Regions from separate parts of the Streptomyces sp. CAI-85 genome, predicted to be linked through region 4. Evidence: riboswitches for the same ligand, from Rfam matches in the RefSeq annotation. Region 4 holds a riboswitch; each other region holds the start of a gene.

Region 1 (3,200 bases), on a different contig from region 4:
CTTGCCCTGGTAGCGGTTCGGGTCACCGTCGCGCAGCTCGATGGCCTCGAAGGCGCCGGTGGAGGCGCCGGACGGGACGGCGGCACGACCCGTGCTGCCGTCGTCGAGGCCGACCTCGACCTCGACCGTGGGGTTGCCTCGGGAGTCCAGGATTTCCCGGGCTACGACGACGTCGATGGACGGCACGAGCATCTCCTTCTTGGATGTGACGCTGGGTGTGCGGGGCCGGGTGGGCCTTGCGACTAGAGCCTAACCGCCTTCGGGGCGTCGGCAGCCGACCGACCGTCCCGTGGACAGACAGACCGTCCGGTGGACAGGCAGGCCGTACCCCTAGACCGTACCCATTGTTTCCGCCCGGAACAAAGGGTGGGTGGCGCGGAGGCGAAAAACCGGCGCACGAAAAACCCCGCCCCGGTGCGTACGGGGGAAGACGCACCGGGGCGGGGGCCCGTGAGGACGGGGGGTGACCCTCACGGGGTATTCAGTGTGCGGGGCCCGCTTGTGGGGAAGCTGTGGTCCCGCTGGGGGCCGGGTGTCACCTGGGGGGAGCGACGGCCCGGCCGCGGCTCACTTGAGGTGGAGCTGCTGGCCCGGGTAGATCAGGTCGGCGTCCTGGACGACGCCCTTGTTGAGCTGGAACAGCTTCTGCCAGCCGCCCTTGACCTTGTGCTCGGCCGCGATGGTGCTGAGGGTGTCGCCCTTGACGACCTTGTACTCGCCGTCGCCCTTCTTGACCTTCTTGCCGGTCGGGGTGGTGACGGTCTTGGTGCTCTGCTCGCGCTTGACGACGGCCGGGCGCTCGGCGGAGCGGGAGGCGGCCTGCTGCTCGCCGGCGCGGGAGCCGGTGCTGCCCGCGGTCGGGGCGGCGGACGGGGTCTGGGCCGAGGAGGAGCCGCTGTCGGAGCCGGTCGAGGCGCCGCCGCCGTTGAACGGCGTGCTGGACAGGCCGACGCCGCAGGTCGGCCAGGCACCCTTGCCCTGGCCCGCGAGGACCTTCTCGGCGATGGTGATCTGCTGCGTCTTGGAAGCCAGGTCGGCGCGGGAGGCGTAGGCGGTGCCGCCGTACGCGGCCCAGGTGGAGGCGGAGAACTGGAGGCCGCCGTAGTAGCCGTTGCCGGTGTTGATGGACCAGTTGCCGCCCGACTCGCACTGGGCGACCGCGTCCCACTCGGAGGCGGTGGCGGCGGAGGCGTTGCCGGCGGCCATCAGCGGGGCGGCGACGGCGACACCGGTGACGCCGGCGATCATGGCGGCGCGGGTGGTCTTGGACGGACGGCGGTGCTTGCCCTTACCGGAAAACAGCATGGATCGATCCCCTCACCGACGCCTGCGAGGTGAGCTGTCGGGTTCGGGCCGGTTGAGTTGCCCGGCCGCGCACCTCACGGTGCACGGCTTCACCCCAAGCCGGTTCCGGCGTCGACCGCCGGTTCCGGCACTTACCTTGGGTCCCCCGCTCCTGCCTGCGGCGCTTGACGCGACGACTGTTCCCGGGCCGCCACTGGCAGGATTCGGCGTTGCGACGACCGGGGCCCGGGTTGCCGAGCGGCTCGACCGTAGACACGGAATTCGCGGAATTTCAAAGACGATCAGGGCTTCTGAGACTCATCCCACACTTTCACCAAACCGGACATTCGGCGCGAAGTGTGACGTGAACTCCCGGTGTCTTTGGGGGTGTTCCGGCCCTATTCGGCGCCGGTGTCCAGCGTCTGACCGGGGACGATGGCGCCCGGGTCGGCACCGATGCGCTCCAGGTTCTCCTCGTACAGGGCGCGCCATCCGCCCTCCAGGCCAAGGGAGTCGGTGATGGAGGCGAGGGAGTCGCCGTCCTGGACCGTGTAGATCTCCTCGGCGGCGTGCCGGCCGGCAGAGGCGGGCGCCAGGCCGTCCGCCGGGGCCTCCTCGGCGGTGGCGCCGCGGTGACGGCCGCCGGAGCCGAGGGAGCCGGTGTCGACGAGGCTCCAAGAACCCACGTCCTGCACCCACTTGTCCGACTCGCCCGACTCGTCCGCTTCGGGGCTGCCGGAGGGCGTGCCGCCGCCCGTCGCCACACCGCCCGGTTTCGCGGCACCCTCGGAGGCGGCCGCGTCGTCCTCGTCGGTGGACGAAGCGGACGAAGAGGGGGAAGGGGAAGAAGAGGAGGAAGGGGACGAACTCGCCGGACCCTCGGCGGAGTCGGAGGCGTCGGGCGACGAGGTCGCGCCGGAGCCGGTGGAGCCGCCGGACGCCGAGGAGCCGGACTCCCCCTTGGACAGGTCGGACAAACCAGACGAACCGGATGAACCGTCAGCTATGCCCGTGTCCACGTTCAGCGCGCCGGACTCCTTGGTGAGTCCGGAGGTCAGCCCGCAGGTGCCCCAGGCGCCGACCCCCTCGGCCGCGAGCAGCTTCTGCGCGACGGCTATCTGCTGGTTGCGGCTGGCCAGGTCGGGGCTGGCGGCGTAGTCCAGCCCGCCGTAGGTCTCCCACCGCTCCTGGGTGAGGCTGAGGCCGCCGTACTCGCCGGTGCCCTTGTCGGCGCTCCAGGAGCCGCCGGTCTCGCACTGGGCCACCTGGTCCCACACCGTGCCCTCGGCCGCGCTGGCGCCGGTTGCGGCGAGCAGCGGGATCGCGATGGCGGAGCCGGTCACGCCGGCTGCGACAAGGAGCGCCGGAGCCTGGCGAGGACGACGGTGACGACCGGACCCGGAGAGCATGCGGGGGCCTTTCTCTGGACAGCGTTGACCGGCGCGACAACGGTGCGGACGCATCCGGAACCGTGGATGCCGCGCTGACGAGTGAACGTATCGGCAGACGATCACTTGTCACAAGTTAATGCCGCGCAGATCACGTGAAGATCACAGACTTGAGAGTCGGTCACCTTTGGTCCGCACGCCCGTCACACTGCCGCTGACGTGCGTTCAGTCACGGAGCGGAGATCGCTCCGTCACGCACCGGGGTGGGTTCGGCCGGTGTGAACGCGACCGGCAGGGTGCGCAGTCCGCGCATGATGAGCCCGCCGCGCCATCTCAAGTCGGCCGGGTCCGCGGCGAGTCGGAGGTCCGGCAGCCGGGTGAGCAGGGTGGCGAGCGCGGTCTGTCCCTCCAGCCGGGCCAGCGGGGCGCCCAGACAGTAGTGGATGCCATGGCCGTAGCCGAGGTGCTGGTTGTCGCGGCGGGAGAGGTCGAGGGTGTCCGGGTCGGTGAACCGGGCCGGGTCACGGT
Region 2 (3,200 bases), on a different contig from region 4:
AGGTCGTCGCCGTCGAGATCATCCTCGACGCGCCCCTGGACGCCGAGCCGGCCGGTCTGGACGGCGTCGCCACGATCATGGCGCGCGCCTTCTCCGAGGGCACCGACAAGCACTCCGCCGAGGAGTTCGCCGCCGAGCTGGAGCGCTGCGGCGCCACCCTCGACGCACACGCCGACCACCCCGGCGTCCGGCTGAGCCTGGAGGTGCCCGTCTCCCGGCTGCCGAAGGCGCTCGGCCTGGTCGCCGACGCCCTGCGCGCGCCCGCGTTCGCCGACAGCGAGGTCGAACGCCTGGTCCGCAACCGCCTGGACGAGATCCCGCACGAGCTGGCCAACCCCTCCCGCCGCGCGGCCAAGGAACTGTCCAAGGAGCTGTTCCCGGCCACCGCGCGCATGTCGCGCCCCCGCCAGGGCACCGCGGAGACCGTCGAGAACATCGACTCGGCGGCCGTCCGTGCCTTCTACGAGAAGCACGTCCGGCCCGCCACCGCCTCCGCCGTGGTCGTCGGCGACCTCACCGGTGTCGACCTGGAGGCGCTGCTCGGCGACACCCTGGGCGCCTGGACGGGTTCCCAGGCCCAGCCCCTGCCGGTCGCTCCGGTGACCGCCGACGACGCCGGCCGGGTCGTCATCGTGGACCGCCCGGGTGCCGTCCAGACGCAGCTCCTGATCGGCCGGATCGGCGCCGACCGGCACGACCGCGTGTGGGCCGCGCAGGTGCTCGGCACCTACTGCCTCGGCGGCACCCTCACCTCCCGTCTGGACCGCGTCCTGCGCGAGGAGAAGGGCTACACCTACGGCGTGCGGGCGTTCGGCCAGGTCCTGCGTTCCGCCCCGGACGGCTCGGGCGCCGCGCTGCTCGCCATCAGCGGCTCCGTGGACACCCCGAACACCGGGCCGGCCCTGGACGACCTGTGGAAGGTGCTGCGCACCCTCGCGGCCGAGGGGCTCACCGACGCCGAGCGCGACGTCGCGGTGCAGAACCTCGTCGGTGTGGCGCCGCTGAAGTACGAGACCGCCGCCGCCGTCGCGGGCACGCTCGCCGACCAGGTCGAGCAGCACCTGCCCGACGACTACCAGGCCACGCTGTACCAGCAGTTGGCCGCGACCGGCACCGTGGAGGCCACCGCGGCGGCCGTGAACGCCTTCCCGGTGGACCGCCTGGTCACGGTCCTCGTGGGCGACGCCTCGCAGATCCGGGACGCCGTGGCGGCCCTCGGGATCGGCGAGGTGACGGTCGTCGCGGCCGAGTAGCCGGACACACCGCGTAGCCGGACACGCCGAGTAGCCGGACACGCCGAGTAGCCGGCAAACGGACAACTGCGCGGCCGCGTACGCGCGTACGTCCGCCACACGCGTCGGGCGGCCCTGGGCGACGGAAGCGTCACCAGGGCCGCCAGATGTCCGAATTGATGCGGAGGCTGCCTGTCTGCCCTGTGGCGTGCGCTACAAAAACCGTGATCCGTTTGAGGATTGAAAGCGGCGCCGCATAGCGTCAGTCGGGCTGTTCGTCAGGCAGTGCGCCGCATCCGCGGCACCGGACAGTCATCGCCGAGTCCCCGTACGGCGCGAGCCAGGGGAGCCGGGGACCCACTCTGTGCAGTCCCTGGGGTGAATCGGACGCCCGCGCGTACGCGAGGGGGCCCGTAGGAGACCTTCCTGCTCCGAACCCGTCAGCTAACCCGGTAGGCGAGAAGGAAGGAAAGGACCGCCCAACTTCATGGCGTTCACCTACGCCGCCGGGAAGCCGGCCGGGAAGCACCGTCGCCCCAGCCGGATGCAGCGCACCAGCGCCCGCGCGGCCGGCGTCGCGGCTCTCACCACCACCGGCGTGATGGCCACTGTCGCCTCCTCCCCGGCCTTCGCCGCGGAACCCGCCCCCGCGCAGACCGCGCTGATCCCCGTGGTCACCGGCGACGACGTCGCCGACCAGATCGACAACCAGGTCATGGCGCAGAAGGAAGCCGCCTTCGAGGAGGCCGCCCGCGAGGCCGCCGCCAAGAAGGCCGCCGAGGAGCGCGAGGCACGCGCGCGTGCCGCCCGTGAGGCCGAGCGCAAGCGCCTCAACACCTTCGTGATGCCGATCAGCGGCTCCTACGTCTCCACCGGCTACCAGGCCAGCAGCTCTCTGTGGTCCTCCGGCAGCCACACCGGCGTCGACTTCCACGCCTCCAGCGGCACCCCGGTGCACGCGGTCGGCATGGGCACCGTCGTGGAGGCCGGCTGGGGCGGCGCGTACGGCAACCAGATCGTCATCAAGATGAACGACGGCACGTACACCCAGTACGGTCACCTGTCCTCCATCGGTGTCTCGGTCGGCCAGCAGGTCACCCCGGGCCAGCAGATCGGCCTGTCCGGCGCGACCGGCAACGTCACCGGCGCGCACCTGCACTTCGAGGCCCGCACCACGGCGGAGTACGGCTCCGACCTGGACCCGGTCGCCTACCTCCGCTCGCACGGCGTGAACCTCTGACGACGCACGACAGCTTCTGACGGCGGACGGCGACACATCGTCCGGCCCCGGCCCCACGGCCGGGGCTTTCGTCGTTTTCGGGCACCCGCTGTCCAAAAAATATCCCTGGATTCCGGCCTGCCGTCGGAAATTCCGGCTCATTGCAATAGAGTCACGGAACACACGTCAATCGTCGACGTTTCACGGGGATTAAGGCGGAGGTCGGTCATGCGTATTCCGGCGCATTCGGTGTGCACGGCGATCCGGGACGACATCGTCGCCGGTGTCTACGAGCGCGGCAGCCGCCTCACCGAGGAACTCCTCGCCCGCCGCTACGGAGTTTCCCGGGTCCCCGTCCGCGAGGCGCTGCGCACCCTGGAGGCCGAGGGCTTCGTGGTCACACGCCGGCACGCGGGCGCGTGCGTGGCCGAGCCCACCGAGCACGAGGCGGCCGACCTGCTGGAGATGCGGATGCTCCTCGAACCGCTCGGCGCCGCCCGCGCCGCCCAGCGCCGCACCGAGGCCCATCTGAAGGTGCTGCGCGGACTCGTCCGGCTGGGCCAGGAGCGCGCCAGGAGGGGCAACAGCGAGGATCTGCGCTCCCTGGGCGGCTGGTTCCACGAGACGCTCGCCCAGGCCTCCGGGAGCCAGGCCCTGACCTCGATGCTCACCCAGCTCCGGCACAAGATCGCCTGGATGTACGCGGTGGACGCCCCGGCCGACCCGGTGGAGTCCTGGGTCCAGCACGG
Region 3 (3,200 bases), on a different contig from region 4:
CGCCTCCGGTATGACACCCGGGGGCGGTGGCCCGCCCGGACCCGTAGGGGTCGCGCGACGACACGGCAGGGACGGAAGCGGAGGGGGGGCCGCGGGAGAGGGGTACGGCGGTTCAGCCCGCCCGGTGCACCACCGCGTCGCACAGCTCCGTCAGCGCGGACTTCGCGTCGCACTCGGGGAGCGGGGCCAGCGCGGCGCGCGCCTCCTTGGCGTAGCGCACGGTGTCCCGGCGGGCCTGCTCCAGCGCCGGGTGGTCGCGCAGCGCGGCGACCGCCTCGGCGAGCCGGGCGTCGTCGGTGAGGTCGGAGTCGAGCAGCTCGCACAGCGCGACGTCCTCGGGGAGCCCCTGCCGGGCGGCGCGCTCCCGCAGCCGCAGCACCGGCAGCGTGGGCACGCCCTCGCGCAGGTCGGTGCCGGGCGTCTTGCCGGACTCGTGGGAGGCGGAGGCGATGTCCAGGACGTCGTCCGCCAACTGGAAGGCGACGCCGAGCCGCTCGCCGTACTGGGTGAGCACGTCGACGACCGTGTCGTCGGCGCCGGACATCATCGCGCCGAAGCGGCAGGACACCGCGACCAGCGAGCCGGTCTTGCCGCCGAGCACGTCGAGGTAGTGCTCGACCGGGTCCCGTCCGTCGACCGGTCCCGCGGTCTCCAGGATCTGGCCCGTGACGAGCCGCTCGAACGCCTCGGCCTGGACCCGTACGGCCTCGGGGCCGAGGTCGGCCAGGATGTGCGAGGCCCGCGCGAAGAGGAAGTCGCCGGTGAGGACGGCGAGGGAGTTGCCCCAGCGGGCGTTGGCGCTGGGCACCCCGCGCCGTACGGCCGCCTCGTCCATGACGTCGTCGTGGTACAGGGTCGCCAGATGGGTCAGCTCGACCACCACGGCGGACGGCACGACCCCCGGCGCGTACGGGTCGCCGAAGCGCGCCGCGAGCATCACGAGCAGCGGACGGAACCGCTTCCCGCCGGCCCGCAGGAGGTGCTGTGCGGCCTCCGTGATGAACGGAACCTCGCTCTTGGTGGCCTCGAGCAAGCCTTCCTCGACAGCCGCCAGTCCGGCCTGGACATCGGCTTCCAGAGCCTGGTCCCGCACGCTCAGCCCGAACGGCTCGACGACGGTCACGAGGGGTCTCCTGTCTGCTGGTGTCTACGGGCGATTACGCGGTTTGTCGATAGGTCTCTGCGCTCACTCAAGTCAGCGTATCCGGTCACGTTTCGATCACCGATAGCCCCCACGTCCGCCCGGGCCCGAATGCACTCGCCCGGGAGGTGCCCTGCTCAGGGCGGGCGGTGTCGGATCACGACCGATATGTTTCTGATCAGGCGATATGAAGAGACATTCACCGCAAATCCAAGGTGGGCAATACGGGGGAATGCGGAAGCCCGGCAAGGCCGTGACCCTTTACGCAGAGCATGGGCTTATTGCCCGTTTCACCCCTCTTGTGGATGCCGGTGAGTTGGCTCACTCCCCCCGATCCGGCCCTGCGGGGCGACACCCTGCGGGTACCCCCCGACTCCTCGTGCCACTCAGGCGAGTTGAGGCTTTGCGATCACAAAGGATCAAGCACCCCATAGAGCACTGATCAAGGTCAATAGGGCCGAACTGTGAATTGGCCTCTTGTTCCGGACATGTGCTCTCGCATACGTTCCCGGCCTGTCGGGCGGAACGCCGAATCCTGCCGCCGCCCGGCACCCACCGAGAACTCATGGCAGGAGCGGGGGAACCAGGTAAGTCGCCCTACCGAAATGTCCACGAAAACGGACACAACGGTACGGCTCGGGGTGAAGTCGCGTCCGTCCGGACGCGGCCGGGCAGCTCCCGCCCGAACCCGACAGCTCACCTCGCAGGCGCCGGAGAGGAACCTCGTCATGCCCGCTGCCGCTCAGCACCGCCGTACCCGCCGCACCCGTATCGCCCGCACCCTCGCCGTGGCCGCCGCCGGCGCCGGTGTGCTCGCCCTGCCGCTGGTCGGCGCGAGCACCGCGTCCGCCGCCACCTCGGCCGGCAACACGAGCACCACCGTCGCCGGGTACCCCAACAACCTGGACGGCTGGATCCGCGAATCCCTCGCGATCATGGCCGAGAAGCGCATCCCGGGCAGCTACAACGGCATCCACCGCAACATCATCCGCGAGTCGTCGGGCAACCCGGCCGCCATCAACCTGTGGGACTCCAACGCGGCCAAGGGCACCCCGTCCAAGGGCCTGCTCCAGGTGATCGACCCGACCTTCACCGCGTACCACGTGGCCGGGACCTCGTTCGACCCGTTCGACCCGGTCGCCAACATCACCGCCGCCTGCAACTACGCGGCCGCGCGCTACGGCTCGATCGACAACGTGTTCGGCGCGTACTGAGCCGACCCCCGGATTTCGGAGGCCGGTCAGGGATAGAGACGTTCGAGGACGACGGCCACGCCGTCGTCCTCGTTCGACGTCGTCACCTCGTCGGCCAGCGCCTTCAGCTCGGGGTGCGCGTTGGCCATCGCCACGCCGTGACCGGCCCACACGAACATCGGGATGTCGTTGGGCATGTCCCCGAAGGCAACGGTCTCCTCCGGGCCCACCCCGAGGTGCTCGGCGGCCAGCGCCAGGCCCGTCGCCTTGGTGATCCCGCACGGCTGGAGCTCCACCGTGCCGGGCCCCGACATGGTGACCGTGGCGAGCGAGCCCACCACCGAGCGGGCCGTCGCCGCCAACTCGTCGTCGGACAGGGCCGGATGGCGCAGCAGCACCTTGCTGATCGGCTCGCACCACAGGTCGTCCCGGGAGGCGACCCGCAGCGCCGGCAGGGTCGGGTGCGGCATCTCGTAGCCGGGCTCGATGAGGGTGAGCCCGTCGACGCCGTCCTGGTCGACGGCCGCGTACACCTGCCCGACCTCGGCCTCGATCTTGCCGAGCGCGGTCTCGGCCAACTCCCGGTCCAGGGTGACCGACCAGAGCAGACGGTTCGCGCCGGCGTCGTACAACTGCGCGCCCTGGCCGCACACCGCGAGCCCCCTGCTGTGCAGCCGGTCGAGCAACGGCCGTACGCGGGGCGCCGGTCGGCCCGTCACGACCAGATGGCGTGCGCCGGCGGCCGCCACCCGCGCGAGCGCGTCGAGCGACCGGTCGGAGAAGGTGTCGTCGCCGCGGAGCAGCGTGCCGTCCAGGTCGGTGGCGATGAGGGAGTACGCGGTGCGCGCGGCATATGCGAGGGGTGC
Region 4 (3,200 bases):
GCCCCCGACCAGATCTCGTACTGCCAGCCGTGGCCCTCCACCAGGTCCCCGGGCCAGGCCAGAGCCTCCGCGATCTTCGGATCAAGAAGGCGGTCGGCCGGCTTCACGTTGACCACGCGCACGTTGCCGTCCCCCAGCACCAGCAGGAAGTCCGGCACGTGCAGCCGCCACCGCCCACCCACCCGCGCCCGCAGACGGCACGGCTGGGCAAAAATCCTGACCACCTGCGGGTCGAAGTCCGCCAGCAGCAGCCGAGCCAGCTCCAGACGGCTCTCATAGACCACCAGCCCACGCGTCGTCGCCGACGCGTACTCCCCGGGATGATGCTTGTGCCCCTTCGCCGACCTGACCCGCCGCCACGGCACGGACCCGTCGAAACTGCCCCGACGCAGCTGGCTGAACTCCACGCTGCGGACCGAGTCGTCCTCGTACCGGATCGAAGCCGTCGCAGACTCCTGACTGCCAGCCCTCACGCTTGTACGCTTGGTGACCATGAGCTGACCGTAGGAAGTCGCCCAGGACCAAGAGGCCGGATGACCGAGAAGTTCCCGGGACTGACCACCACCGACCACAGGTGCTGCTAACGCCACCCGGAAGGTTGCTAGCCGACTGCTAGAGATCGACCGACACTGCTAACGCAGACCCGGAACCTACATCCCCCGGACAACCGATGTGCTTTCCACCCCGGGGATGGCGTAGAGTGGTGTTCACCGACGCGGGGTGGAGCAGCTCGGTAGCTCGCTGGGCTCATAACCCAGAGGTCGCAGGTTCAAATCCTGTCCCCGCTACTGAAGGCCGAGGGCCGGAATCCGAGAGGGTTCCGGCCCTCGGTGCGTTCCGTCCCTCCATGCGCGGTCACCTCCGGTGATCGGTCGTGCGCGCTGCGCATAACAAGTGAGTCACCATCAAAACGGGGATGACTACTGAACGGTTCCCGGGGTAGGGGCGGTGCCGGTCAACTCGCCCGTTTTTCATCGTTCATGGCCTGAAAGTCCAGGCCAGAAATGTTGTTGATCAAGGGGAACAGCTTGGAATAGCGCCCCCGGGTCTATTAACGTTCGATAACGCAGCGCGGTCGTCCCAGCCGTCACAAGCGACGGCTCCGTGCGCACGCGCCGAATCCCGCAAGGGAACCGGGGAACCACCACCTTGGGGTGAATCGCACGGCAGCCGCCGTGACCTCTGAACTCACAGAGTCACGAACGGTATACGCGCGTAGGAGACCTTCCCGCTCCGAACCCGTCAGCTAACCCGGTAGGCGGCGGAAGGAAAGGAGTGCGCCCGCGTGGTGTCCAACCGGCCTGCCCCCGAAGCCCCGTTCGTGCCGAGTCAGCGGTCCGCCGACACCTTCGTCTACGGCGGCGCGCGCACCGACGACGAGGGCCCCTGGGAGGAGTGGAACCCCACCGCGGAGTCCGTCCGCCCGCCCCGGGGCAAGCACCGGGTCGCCAAGCAGCGCGGCGGCGGCGGGTTCGCCCGTAGCTCCACCGTGCTCGGCGTCGGCGTCATCGCCGCCGTCAGCGCCGGCGGGATGGCCAGCGCCAACACCGGCAAGGCCCCGGTCTCCATCTCCCTGCCGGACCTGCCCAACGTCGGCTCGCTGATATCCGACGACGAGCCCGCCGAGGACACCGCCCCCACGCTCAGCAGCTTCGGCAGCGTGACCACCCCGCAGGCCGACGACACCGCCCCGCAGAGCGCCGCCGACGCCGGCGAGGCCCTGCGCAGCCGGATCATGGCCCAGGTCGAGTCGCAGCAGACGCAGGTCGAGACGCAGGCCCAGCTCGCCGCCGCGGAAGCCGCGGCCAAGGCCGAGGCCGACGCCGTCGCCAAGGCCGAGAAGGAGGCGGAGGCCAAGGCCACCGCCGCCAAGGAGAAGGCCGAGGCGGAGGCCAAGGAGAAGGCCGAGGCCGCGCGCCTCGCCGAGCTGGCCACGCAGTACGCGCTGCCGACCTCCTCGTACACGATCACCTCGACCTTCGGTGAGGCCGGCGCCTACTGGTCCTCCGGCTACCACACCGGCCTGGACTTCGCCGCCCCCACGGGCACGCTGATCAAGGCCGTGCACAGCGGCACGATCACGTCGGCGGGCTGGGACGGCTCGTACGGCTACAAGACCGTGCTCACCCTCGACGACGGCACCGAGATCTGGTACGCCCACCAGTCGTCGATCAGCGTCAGCGTCGGCCAGAAGGTCGCCACCGGCGATGTCATCGGCCGCGTCGGCGCCACCGGCAACGTCACCGGCGCCCACCTCCACTTGGAGGTCCACCCGGGCGGCAGCGCGTCGGGCATCGACCCGGGCGCCTGGCTGCGGAGCAAGGGCCTCAACCCCTGAGGTTCCCTCCCCGAGACTGATCCGCCCGCCGCTTCACATGCTGTTCGCACGGCGGGCGGAATCGGTTCGGCACCGGTGACCGTTGGGAAGAGGCATGACCGCTCTTCGCAAGCTCGGCACCTCCGACCTCCAGGTCTTCCCGCTCTCCCTCGGCGGCAACGTCTTCGGCTGGACCGCCGACGGGACCACCTCCTTCGCCGTCCTCGACGCCTACACCGCCGCCGGCGGCAACTTCCTCGACACCGCCGACTCCTACTCGGCGTGGATCGAGGGCAACAGCGGCGGCGAGTCCGAGACCCTGATCGGCCGCTGGACCGCCGCCCGCGGCAACCGCGACGACCTGGTGATCGCCACCAAGGTCAGCCAGCATCCGGACTTCCCCGGCCTGACCGCCGCCAACATCAAGGCCGCCGCCGACGCCTCCCTGCGCCGCCTCGGCACCGACCACATCGACCTGTACTACACCCACTTCGACAAGCCCGAGGTGCCGGTCGAGGAGATCGTCGGCGCCCTCGACGACCTGGTGCGGGCAGGCAAGGTGCGGTACACGGCCGCCTCCAACATCTCGCCGGAACGCCTCCGGGCGTCCCTGGAGTTCTCCGACCGCGAGGGCCTCGCCCGGTACGTGGCCCTCCAGCCCCACTACAACCTGGTCTCCCGCGACACCTACGAGGGCCCCCTCCAGGACCTCGCCGAACGCTCGGGGCTCGCCGCCCTCCCCTACTCCGGGCTCGCCTCCGGCTTCCTCACCGGCAAGTACCGGCCGGGCGGTGCGACGGTGGACAGCGCGCGGGCCGGGAAGGCCGGCGGGCATCTGGAGACGGAGCGGGGCCGCCGGGTCCTCACCGTGCTGGACGAGATC

The links. Region 4 has a riboswitch for cyclic di-AMP ahead of G6W55_RS27830 (M23 family metallopeptidase). Riboswitches for the same ligand answer to the same signal wherever they lie in the genome.
Positions count from the first base shown of each region.
Region 1: another riboswitch for cyclic di-AMP. It lies ahead of G6W55_RS05540 (transglycosylase family protein); the one in region 4 lies ahead of G6W55_RS27830 (M23 family metallopeptidase).
Region 2: another riboswitch for cyclic di-AMP. It lies ahead of G6W55_RS29410 (M23 family metallopeptidase); the one in region 4 lies ahead of G6W55_RS27830 (M23 family metallopeptidase).
Region 3: another riboswitch for cyclic di-AMP. It lies ahead of G6W55_RS27330 (transglycosylase SLT domain-containing protein); the one in region 4 lies ahead of G6W55_RS27830 (M23 family metallopeptidase).

Region 1 covers NZ_JAANNX010000002.1:548,143-551,342, reverse strand. Annotated here, with positions in the region: gene eno (phosphopyruvate hydratase) at 1-192, opposite strand, end outside; gene G6W55_RS05540 (transglycosylase family protein) at 568-1,305, opposite strand; cyclic di-AMP (ydaO/yuaA leader) riboswitch at 1,310-1,478, opposite strand; gene G6W55_RS05535 (transglycosylase family protein) at 1,683-2,693, opposite strand; gene G6W55_RS05530 (cytochrome P450) at 2,902-3,200, opposite strand, start outside.
Region 2 covers NZ_JAANNX010000046.1:18,198-21,397, reverse strand. Annotated here, with positions in the region: gene G6W55_RS29415 (pitrilysin family protein) at 1-1,253, shown strand, start outside; cyclic di-AMP (ydaO/yuaA leader) riboswitch at 1,539-1,705, shown strand; gene G6W55_RS29410 (M23 family metallopeptidase) at 1,720-2,472, shown strand; gene G6W55_RS29405 (GntR family transcriptional regulator) at 2,680-3,200, shown strand, end outside.
Region 3 covers NZ_JAANNX010000036.1:16,766-19,965, forward strand. Annotated here, with positions in the region: gene G6W55_RS27325 (polyprenyl synthetase family protein) at 113-1,123, opposite strand; cyclic di-AMP (ydaO/yuaA leader) riboswitch at 1,658-1,866, shown strand; gene G6W55_RS27330 (transglycosylase SLT domain-containing protein) at 1,870-2,355, shown strand; gene G6W55_RS27335 (HAD family hydrolase) at 2,382-3,200, opposite strand, start outside.
Region 4 covers NZ_JAANNX010000038.1:20,921-24,120, forward strand. Annotated here, with positions in the region: gene G6W55_RS27820 (TnsA-like heteromeric transposase endonuclease subunit) at 1-473, opposite strand, end outside; tRNA gene G6W55_RS27825 (tRNA-Met) at 715-788, shown strand; cyclic di-AMP (ydaO/yuaA leader) riboswitch at 1,104-1,278, shown strand; gene G6W55_RS27830 (M23 family metallopeptidase) at 1,286-2,338, shown strand; gene G6W55_RS27835 (aldo/keto reductase) at 2,433-3,200, shown strand, end outside.